Regions from separate parts of the Pantoea sp. X-Soil-MYKO-1289 genome, predicted to be linked through region 2. Evidence: predicted binding sites of a transcription regulator. Region 2 holds the regulator's gene; each other region holds the start of a gene.
What was found. The regulator CRP, encoded in region 2, controls carbon source genes, mostly activating them, when cyclic AMP is high. The targets are predictions, from matches to a motif close to ATGTGANNNNNNTCACAT.

Region 1: AC6I7Z_RS13735 (YfcZ/YiiS family protein) is a predicted target of CRP. The motif match lies at 1,930-1,947, and genes of this name have one in related genera.
Region 3: AC6I7Z_RS09990 (sugar transporter) is a predicted target of CRP. The motif match lies at 1,946-1,963, and genes of this name have one in related genera.

What each region holds. Positions count from the first base shown of each region.
Region 1 covers NZ_AP036004.1:2,871,470-2,874,731, reverse strand. The annotation lists gene mlaA (phospholipid-binding lipoprotein MlaA) at 1-80, shown strand, start outside; gene fadL (long-chain fatty acid transporter FadL) at 394-1,677, opposite strand; gene AC6I7Z_RS13735 (YfcZ/YiiS family protein) at 2,039-2,335, shown strand; gene fadI (acetyl-CoA C-acyltransferase FadI) at 2,497-3,262, shown strand, end outside.
Region 2 covers NZ_AP036004.1:328,167-331,428, forward strand. The annotation lists gene AC6I7Z_RS01490 (YccS/YhfK family putative transporter) at 1-724, opposite strand, end outside; gene crp (cAMP-activated global transcriptional regulator CRP) at 783-1,415, opposite strand; gene AC6I7Z_RS01500 (OsmC family protein) at 1,716-2,120, shown strand; gene AC6I7Z_RS01505 (phosphoribulokinase) at 2,347-3,216, opposite strand.
Region 3 covers NZ_AP036004.1:2,060,898-2,064,159, reverse strand. The annotation lists gene bhsA (multiple stress resistance protein BhsA) at 122-379, shown strand; gene AC6I7Z_RS09995 (hypothetical protein) at 411-668, shown strand; gene AC6I7Z_RS09990 (sugar transporter) at 707-1,891, opposite strand; gene cybB (cytochrome b561) at 2,069-2,608, opposite strand; gene AC6I7Z_RS09980 (hypothetical protein) at 2,731-2,982, opposite strand; gene ynfM (multidrug efflux MFS transporter YnfM/SxtP(Kp)) at 3,151-3,262, opposite strand, start outside.

The DNA.
Region 1 (3,262 bases), 2.5 Mb from region 2:
ACGGCGGCCGCCTGAAGCCCGAAGAGAACCCGAACGCCAGCGCGATTCAGGACGATCTGAAAGATATCGACGCGCAGTAACGACGGTAAAAATAGCAATGGCGACCCAGGGGTCGCCATTTTTTTCAGCTAAGGTGCCTACGCGAGTGGCATGGGCCGATCGCAAAGACGCAAAAAGCGGCATCCCTGCCAGCTCGGCCCGCGCGTATACGCCCCTCATCCCTGAGGGGCGCCCGTAAACGGGCAACGCGTTGCGTTGTTCAAAAACGCTCCCGGCGTTTTTGTCCCTGGCGCGGGACGCTTTGCTCTTCTGCCCATGCCACTCGCGTTTTACGATCGGTGCATACCATTAAAAATGGCGACCCAAAGGTCGCCATTTTTCCAGCTCATATCATCAGAACTTGTAGTTAAAGTTCGCGCCGTACAGCCAGGCTTTGCCCACCGAGTTAAAGGTATAGGGGCCTTCTTCCACCGTGACGTGCTGGCCGTGCATATAAGAGACGCCCACATCGACCGAAGCGTCGTCGTTAAAGGCGTACGAAGCGCCAGCGCTCAGCCAGAGACGATCCTGATCGGGAATGGAGATAGAACGCTTGTCCGCCGGAACCGGGCTGTCATCAAAGGCGATGCCGGTGCGGAAAGTCCAGTTCTGATCGTAATAGTAGGTGGTGCCCAGCGCGATGCGATAGGCGTCTTTGAAGCTCTCATCTTTATAGAACAGCGTCTGACCGCTGGAACCGGTGGCTTTCAGCTCCTGGAACTGACTCCAGCTGGTGTAGGCCAGGCTATAGTGCACCGCCCACTGCGGCGCCACTTTATGCCAGCCGGACACCTCCCACATCTCCGGCAGGTTCAGCGTCAGCGCGCCCGGAATAGTAGAACCGCCGGTGGCGTAAGGCAGGCCTAAATTGGCTGCCTGATTGATGCGGTTAATCGAGGTCGGCAGGCTGCTCTTATAGTCGCCGTCGAAATCGACTTTCACTTCTGAGCGATAGCTCAGGCCAAAGCGGTTATTTTTATCTACCTCATACAAAATGCCCGCGTTCCAGCCGTAGCCCCACTCGTCACCCTTCAGATGGGCCACCTGAGTATCGGCGGGAATGCCGAGCGCCGCGCCGGATTCGCCTGCGTAGCGCTCAATTTTAGCGCGCGCGTAAACCGCGTCGAAGCCGACGCCGAAGCTGAAGTGCTCGTTAAGACGATAGGCGGTACTGAGGTTAAGGTTGCCGGTCATCAGATCGGTCTTGCCGCCGTAGCCGCCGGCGGTATAGCCGTCGTTGAATTCCGTCGCCAGACCATAGTTTGAGGTTGCGGAGGCGCCAATCCACCACTGATCGTTAATCGGCTGCACATAGTGAATATTGGGCACCCACTGCGTTGGCGCGATATTGCTGGCGTCGAGGCTGCGGCCGGTCGGACTGTTGCCGGTAATATCGACATCGGGATCGATAAAAACCGCGCCGACAGAAAACATCGGACGATCCATCAGCGCCATGGTCGCCGGGTTGCGGCTGGCTGAGGCGGCGGTATCGCCCATCGCGCCTTCGCCGGAATAGGCGCGGCCCAGACCGGCAGAGGAGAATTCGTTAAGCTGAAAGCCCGCTGCGTATACGTGTGAAGAAACAAGCGCCACTGCAGCCGCCACGGCTGACTTTGCGAACAGGTTTTTATGGCTCATGACCACAACCTCATGTGAATTATTATTAAACTGTAATTGTTACATCGCGTAACAAGGGTCGGCGGATTGTAGGGACTGACCAGAAGCTGACAAATCAGACCAGTGCGGCAAGTATAGGTCTGACCTGTGTAGATGTTGCAATATTGTTTTTAAAATATTTCTGAATTGATCTGCAAAATTTCGATCCGCTTAACAAAAAGAGCGGGGCAGAGAGCAGCATAGCGGCTCTAATTTGTTTTGGATCAAATTTTATTGTGATATTCGTCACTTAGCGAGTCTGACATAGCGCATTTTAAACCGGAGGCGTAAAATTTCGGGCGTTAATCCAGATCGCTAACAGATTTATTCCCAGGAGAACGCAATGACCAATACCATGAATAAATGCAGCGCCAGTGAAACCGCGGCCTGCTGTTGCGTGGATGTCGGCACCGTGATGGATAACAGCGACTGCACCGCCAGCTGGTCAGAGTGGTTCGCGCAGCGCAGCGAGGCAGAAGCGAAACTGGCGAGCCTGACGGAAAAAGCGCGGCAGATTGAGTCGGACCCTTGCCAGATCGACGCCCGCTTCAACGAGCGCGACAACGGCGTGCAGCTGGATATCGATTTCACCTTCGCCTGCCAGGCCGAAACCCTGATTTTTCAGCTGGGCCTGCGCTAAACCTCTGAACGCCGTTGCTTAACGGCGTTTTTCATTTTCGTGTTTCCCCTCGCACTTTTTTTCTTTCCTGATTGGCGGCGCGCCCGCTTGTCGTTAACACTGTGGATCAGGTCAGACCTCTCAGGGCAATGACGCCCGGTCAACATGCACAGGTGAAACAGATGAGCAAAGCGCAGCCGTTGCTGACGCGTGCGGGCGATCGCATCGCCATTACTCACGGACTTCGCACGCCGTTCCTGCGTCAGGCGACAGGTTTTCATGGCATTCCCGCCGTGGAACTCGGCCGGATGGTGATAAGCGAACTAATGGCGCGCCGCGAACTGCCGGTCGAGGCGATAGAGCAGCTGGTGTTCGGTCAGGTGATCCAGATGCCGGAAGCGCCCAACATCGCGCGGGAAGTCGTGCTCAGCAGCGGGCTGAGCGTGCATACCGACGCCTACAGCGTCAGCCGCGCCTGCGCCACCAGCTTTCAGGCGGTCGCCAACGTGGCGGAAAGCCTGATGGCGGGCACTATCCGCGCGGGTATCGCGGGCGGCGCGGACTCCTCATCGGTGCTGCCGATCGGCGTCAGCAAAACCCTGGCGCGCGCCTTGCTCGACCTCAGCAAGGCGCGCAGTCTGGGGCAGAAAGCGCAGATTCTGCGTCGCCTGCGGCCGCGCGATCTGCTGCCGGTGCCGCCCGCCGTCGCCGAGTACTCCACCGGTTTGCGCATGGGCGATACGGCGGAGCAGATGGCGAAAACGCACGGCATTAGCCGCGCGGCGCAGGATGCGCTGGCGCTGCGGTCGCACCAGCGCGCCGCCAGCGCCTGGCAATCCGGCGTGCTGCAGCAGGAGGTGATGCCCGCCTTCGCGCCGCCGTGGAAAGCGCCCATCGAGCAGGACAACAACGTGCGCATGGCGGCAAAAATCGAAGACTACGCGCGGC
Region 2 (3,262 bases):
TATGCTCCTGCAGGTCGAGCGCCACCTGAAACGCGCGCGTCAGCCGTTTGTGGCTGTTGTCGCGGCTGGCGGAGAGCATATGCATCTGCTGATAGCAGGTGTTGATCAGATCGACCGCTTTCTGCTGGCGCGCCAGCAGCGGCGGCAGCGCTTTTTCCGGGTCGGTAAGCTGGGTCAGCAGGGTATATTTCGCGTCGCAGTAGTCCGCCAGCTCGCGGTAGATCAGGCTCAGGGTTTCGCGCATCGGCTGCTCTTTCCACAGCCAGAACCAGAACCAGTTGAAGAGTCCGTACCAGAGCGTGCCGCCGATATAGAGCAGCGGCGGCACATAGATCGGCAATCGGCCGATCAGGCTCAGGGTAAAGATGGCCGCCACCAGCGTGCCGGAGAGCAGGCGGCCGTGCAGCGGGCTGATTTCGCCGGTGACGCCCAGCAGCAGCGGCAGAGCAAAGAGCACGGCAGGCAGCGGCACCCCTTTCAGGGTTAAGAGCTGGATCAGGAAGCTGCCGAGCGCGAACAGCGAGCCGCCGACGATGAGACGTTTGAAGAAGCGCTTATGGGGCGTATCCAGACCCGCGACGTTGCAGCAGGCGGGAACCAGAGAGAAAAGCAGGCCTTTTTGCAGATCGCCGAACAGCCAGCCGAGCGCCACCGGAATGCAGAGCACCAGCGTCTGCCGCAGGGCATAGTTAACTTCGGGGTGATAGATGATTCGGCGCCACATCACTTCACTAAAAACAGTAACGGCGTGACGGTGACATCACGCCGTGAGTGAGAGGAAATCAGCGGGTGCCGTAAACGACAATGGTTTTGCCGTGTGCGGAAATCAGATTCTGGTCTTCCAACATTTTCAAAATGCGGCCCACGGTTTCACGCGAGCAACCAACGATTTGGCCAATTTCCTGACGAGTAATTTTGATTTGCATGCCGTCGGGATGCGTCATGGCGTCTGGCTGCTTCGCCAGGTTAAGCAGGGTTTGTGCAATACGTCCGGTCACGTCGAGGAAAGCTAAATTGCCCACTTTTTCCGATGTAACCTGCAGACGGCGCGCCATCTGCGAAGAGAGACGCATTAAAATATCCGGATTCACCTGGATAAGCTGACGGAATTTCTTGTAGGAAATTTCCGCTACTTCGCACGCGGTTTTCGCACGTACCCAGGCGCTGCGCTCCTGACCTTCTTCAAACAGGCCAAGCTCGCCGATAAAATCACCCTGATTCAGGTAAGAGAGGATCATCTCTTTGCCCTCTTCATCTTTGATCAGCACCGCAACGGAACCTTTCACGATGTAGTAGAGGGTTTCAGCCTTCTCACCCTGATGAATCAGCGTACTTTTGGATGGATATTTGTGAATATGGCAATGGGACAGGAACCATTCGAGTGTAGGGTCTGTTTGCGGTTTGCCGAGAACCATTCGCTATTATCCTCTGTTGTAATCGTGCCCAAAACGCGGGGAGATGAGTCCCTGCCAGGCGATGAAAGCTTCAAGCGTTTCCCCTAAAGGAGATTATTCGGGCCTTATTTTGCGCCAGGCGCTTGAGATGTCCCGTCTTCGTCCCTATCAGAACGAACTATTTTCAGCACTGTTTGTAGCACAGCTTTTGCCGACTGTCTTCTGTTGTCTCGCTTCAGCAAAGGGGGGATTACTCTGGATTGCTGTTTGCCAGGTGAACGCGTACTCTGGCGGCAAACGGGCTATTCTCGAGGTAGAAACATGCAGGCAAGAGTGAAGTGGGTCGAAGGATTAACCTTTCTCGGCGAGTCGGCGTCGGGACATCAGATCCTGATGGACGGCAACTCCGGCGATAAAGCGCCTAGTCCGATGGAGATGGTGCTGATGGCCGCGGGCGGCTGTAGCGCCATCGACGTGGTCTCTATTTTGCAAAAAGGCCGCAACGATGTGGTGGACTGCGAGGTGAAGCTGACCTCGGAGCGTCGCGAAGAGGCGCCGCGCCTGTTTACCCATATTAATCTGCATTTCGTGGTCACCGGCAAGGCGCTGAGCGATAAAGCGGTCGCGCGCGCGGTGGATCTCTCGGCGGAGAAGTACTGTTCGGTGGCGTTAATGCTGGGCAAAGGCGTAGAGATGACCCATAGCTATGAAGTGGTCGCGCTGTAAAAAAGCGCACTGTACGTAAGGAGCGGGTAGCAAGGCCCGAAGAGCAAAGCGTCCCGCGCCATGGACAAAAACGCCGGGAGCGTTTTTGAACAACGCAACGCGTTGGCCCGTTTACGGGCGCCCCATCAAGGATGAGGGGCGTATACGCGCGGGCCGAGCTGGCAGGGATGCCGTTTTTTGCGTCTTTGCGATCGGGCCTTGCTACCCGCGACCGCGCCAGACCTGGTCAGGCGATCTGTTTGCCTTCCATCAGCCGCTGCACCAGCGGCGCCATAATCAGCTCCATCGCCAGCCCCATCTTGCCGCCCGGCACCACCAGCGTATTGATGTGCGAAATAAATGAGCCCTGCAGCATCGCCAGCAGATAGGGGAAGTCGATATTCTCCAGCCCGCGAAAATGGATCACCACAAAGCTCTCGTCCAGCGACGGAATTTCGCGCGCGGCGAACGGGTTCGAGGTATCGACGGTCGGCACGCGCTGGAAGTTAATGTGGGTGCGCGAGAACTGCGGCGTGATGAAGTTGATGTAATCCTCCATCGAGCGCACCACCGAGTCCATCACCGCCTCGCGCGAGTGGCCGCGCTCGCCGGTGTCGCGCACCAGCTTCTGGATCCACTCCAGGTTGACGATCGGCACCACGCCCACCAGCAGATCGACCTTCTCCGCCACGTTATGCTGCTGCGTGACGACGCCGCCGTGCAGCCCTTCGTAAAACAGCACGTCGGTATTTTCCGGCAGCGGCTGCCACGGCGTAAAGGTGCCGGGCACCTGGTTCCAGGGCACCGCTTCGTCGTAGGTGTGCAGATATTTGCGCGACTGGCCTTTGCCCGCATTGCCGTAGTCGATAAAAGTCTGCTCCAGCAGGCCGAAATCGTTGGCTTCCGGGCCGAAATAGCTGATGTGACGCCCTAAATCGCGCGCCTTGCGGATCGCCATATCCATTTCCGGCCGCGTATAGCGGTGGAAGCTGTCGCCCTCCAGCTCGGCGGCGTGCAGATTGAGCTGCTGGAAAATTTTACGAAACGCCAGGCTGGTGGTGGTGGTGCCGGCGCCGCTGGAGCCGGTTACCGCAATAATCGGGTGTCGTGCTGACATGAAAAAGCTCCCTTTAAAGTCGGGCGATGAGCATTGTTAACACGAA
Region 3 (3,262 bases), 1.7 Mb from region 2:
ATTAAAATAACGATCGATAAAAAAACATTGACGCAGAGTCGCACCATGCTCTACTATTTATTTAACGATCGTTAATTAATTTAGCGACACTTTTATAAACCCGAATATGAGAGCCGATATCATGAAAACCACCAAACTGACCCTGGCCGCTCTGGCCCTTACTACCCTGACTTTTGGCGCATTCGCAGCTGATCAGGTTGTCAGCGACCCGCTGAACCAGACTCCGGTTGGCACCATCTCCGCTCAGGGCGGCACTAACCTGGATTCACTGGAAGCGCAGCTGAACGCGAAAGCGGATGCCGCAGGCGCGAAATCTTTCCGCATCACCTCGACTTCCGGTCAGAACAACCTGCACGGCACCGCAGTGATTTATCAGTAAGTCAGCGGCGTCGGAGAGAAGGAGAGAGAGGATGAAAAGCGTGAAGTATGTCGTTATGGCGGCGCTATTCAGTGCGGTTTCTCTGACCAGCGCGGCGGCGGAGCAGCTTGAGGCTGCGCCTTATTACCAGACAGAGGCCGCAGCGGTAAACGTCAGCGGCAGCGGCAGCCTGATTTCGCTGGAGCAGCAGCTGTCGGGAAAGCAGGACAACGTGCGCGTAAAGCCTTTTCCCATCGCTTCGACCTCTGGCGCGAGCAGGCTGTCTGGCACAGCCGCCAGCCTTAATTAAGAAAAAGGGCGTCGGAACCCGGTTCCGACGCCCTTTTTTTATCCGTTGCTGCGCAACTGCGGATACTTGCGGAAGATAGCGATACACCAGAACAGCGCCGCCAGCCCCAGCAGCCCGCCAATATTACCCACGTCCCCCATGCTCAGATGCTCGCTGACCTGATTGCCCAGCAGCGCGCCCGCGCCGATGCCGATATTATAGATGCCTGACATCAGCGACATCGCCACGTCGGTGGCATCCGGCGCCAGCGACAGCACGCGCACCTGCATCGCCAGGCCGATCATCATCATCGCCATGCCCCACAGAATACAGAGCGTCGCAATCGCGGCCGGACGAACGGCGGCGAAAATCAGCAGCCCCATGCAGAGGGTGATAATCGCTATCGCGGCGATCAGCAGCGCAGAGGGGAACTTATTGCCCAGCGAGCTAAAGAGCACGCTGCCCAGGATCCCGGCGGAGCCGAACAGCAGCAGCAGCAGCGTGGTAAAGTTCTCATCCGCATTCGCCACGAACTGCATAAACGGCTCGATATAGCTGTAGGCGGTGTAGTGCGCGGTCACCACCAGCGTCACCAGCAGATACATGCTCACCAGCGCGGGCCGGCGAAACAGCATCGGCACGCTGCTCAGCGAGCCGGTGTGTTCGCTCGGCAGACGCGGCAGAATACGCGCCAGCAGCACCATCAGCACCAGCGCCGAGGCGCCAATCATGCCGAAGGTGGTGCGCCAGCCCAGATATTGTCCTACCACGCGGCCAATCGGCACGCCCAGCACCATCGCCAGCGCAGTGCCGGTCGCCAGCATGCTTAACGCCTGGGTCTTTTTACCGGCGGGCGCGACGCGAATCGCCAGCGAGGCGGTAATTGACCAGAACACCGCATGCGCCAGCGCGATGCCGATGCGCGACACCACCAGCGAGGTGAAGCTCCAGGCGAAGGTCGACAGCACATGGCTCAGGATAAAGATCAGGAACAGCGCCGACAGCAGGATGCGCCGCTCGATATTGCGCGTCAGCAGCATCAGCGGCAGCGAAAGCAGCGCCACCACCCAGGCGTAGATAGTGAGCATAATGCCCACGTCGGCGCTTTTCATGCTGAAGCTGGCGCCGATATCGGAAAGCAGGCCGACGGGCACGAATTCAGTGGTGTTGAAAACAAAGGCGGCGATAGCCAGCAGCACCACGCGTAGCCAGGCCGTTTTACGGGATACAGTAGTTGATTGCATGAAAATAAAATCAGTCAGAGCAGCAGCAAAAAGATGCGGTTTTCACATCCACGAAAGTGACTTGCGTCACAATTATTGACCATTGTGAGGGAATTGCACGGTAAGGGGAACGGTGAAACGCAGTTTTATTCCTGAAAGTTTTTTATCGCCCGGCCCGCGGGCGATAAACAAGGGTTATCAGCGCGGCGTTTTGCCCGGCATCATACGTTTCAACGTATTGTCCTTGAGAAAATAGTGATGAAACAGCGCGCCCGCGGCATGCAGGCCTATCAGCCAGTATCCCAGCGGTGCCAGCGTTTCATGCCATTCGATCAGGCTGTCAGAGAGATCGAAACTGGGTTCGCTCGCCACCGGCATCGGTATGCCGAACAGCCACCAGTCTCGCCCGCGCAGATAGCGCGAGGTGAGGCCCAGAATCGGCAGGGTGATAAACAGCGCATAGATCAGCGTATGCACCAGATGCGCCAGGCCGGTTTGCCAGCGGGCGATCGGCGGCGTAATGGGTGGCGTACGATGGCGCGTGCGCAAAAACAGACGCGCCAGCATCAGCAGCAGGACGGTAAAGCCTGCGCTGAAGTGGGTAATGATCATCGCATAGCCCTGCCAGGAGCCGCGCTCGGCAAAGCCGCGCAGCTCGATAGTGGCGTACGCCAGCGCCACCAGCAGAAAGGTCAGCCAGTGAAGGGCAATTTGTGAAGCGGCATATTTTTCGCGCATAGTTTGCTCAGGCATCAGGAAGAAGAGCTCTACCTTACTGGAAAGAGAGGAGAAATCTTAACAAACTGGCGCAACGGCGCAAAGCATTGCTGACCTCCGCGGCGAGGCCAGCATAATCAGAGTCAGGCGATATGCTTTAGTGCCACGCTATTCTGTACCTTCAGGTTTTTTTTTACCGGCAGCGGACAGCACGCCTCGCAACCCAGCGATCCGGGGTAATACTTGCGCGCCTGCTGGATCGCGGCGTTGGCGGTATAAAAAGTGCCGAGAAACAGGCGGGATTCTAACGGGGGAAGATACTGGCAGCCTGCGGCATGCACCACATGGTTATCGTTGTAGCCAGAAATTTTAGAAACGTAGTAGTAATGGCCCATTGGGACATCCTCATTGCTGTAAAAAAAAGTACATTTATTGTTGGAGTGAGAGGGATTATAGCGAGGATTGGCGACTTTGTTTTTTATGGCCCTAATAAGTTAGCAGGCTCAGGGTCAAGAGGCGAAAAAGGACGCAGCTGCGTCCTTTTTGGTGAGCGCCGTACGGCGTCAGAGCTGTTTTCGCTGCAAACGCCAGCCTGTCAGCAGAGCGAGCAGCAGCAGCGCGGAGATAAAAAGGGTAATGCCAGGCCAGCCGTAGCTGTGCCAGAACAGGCCGCCA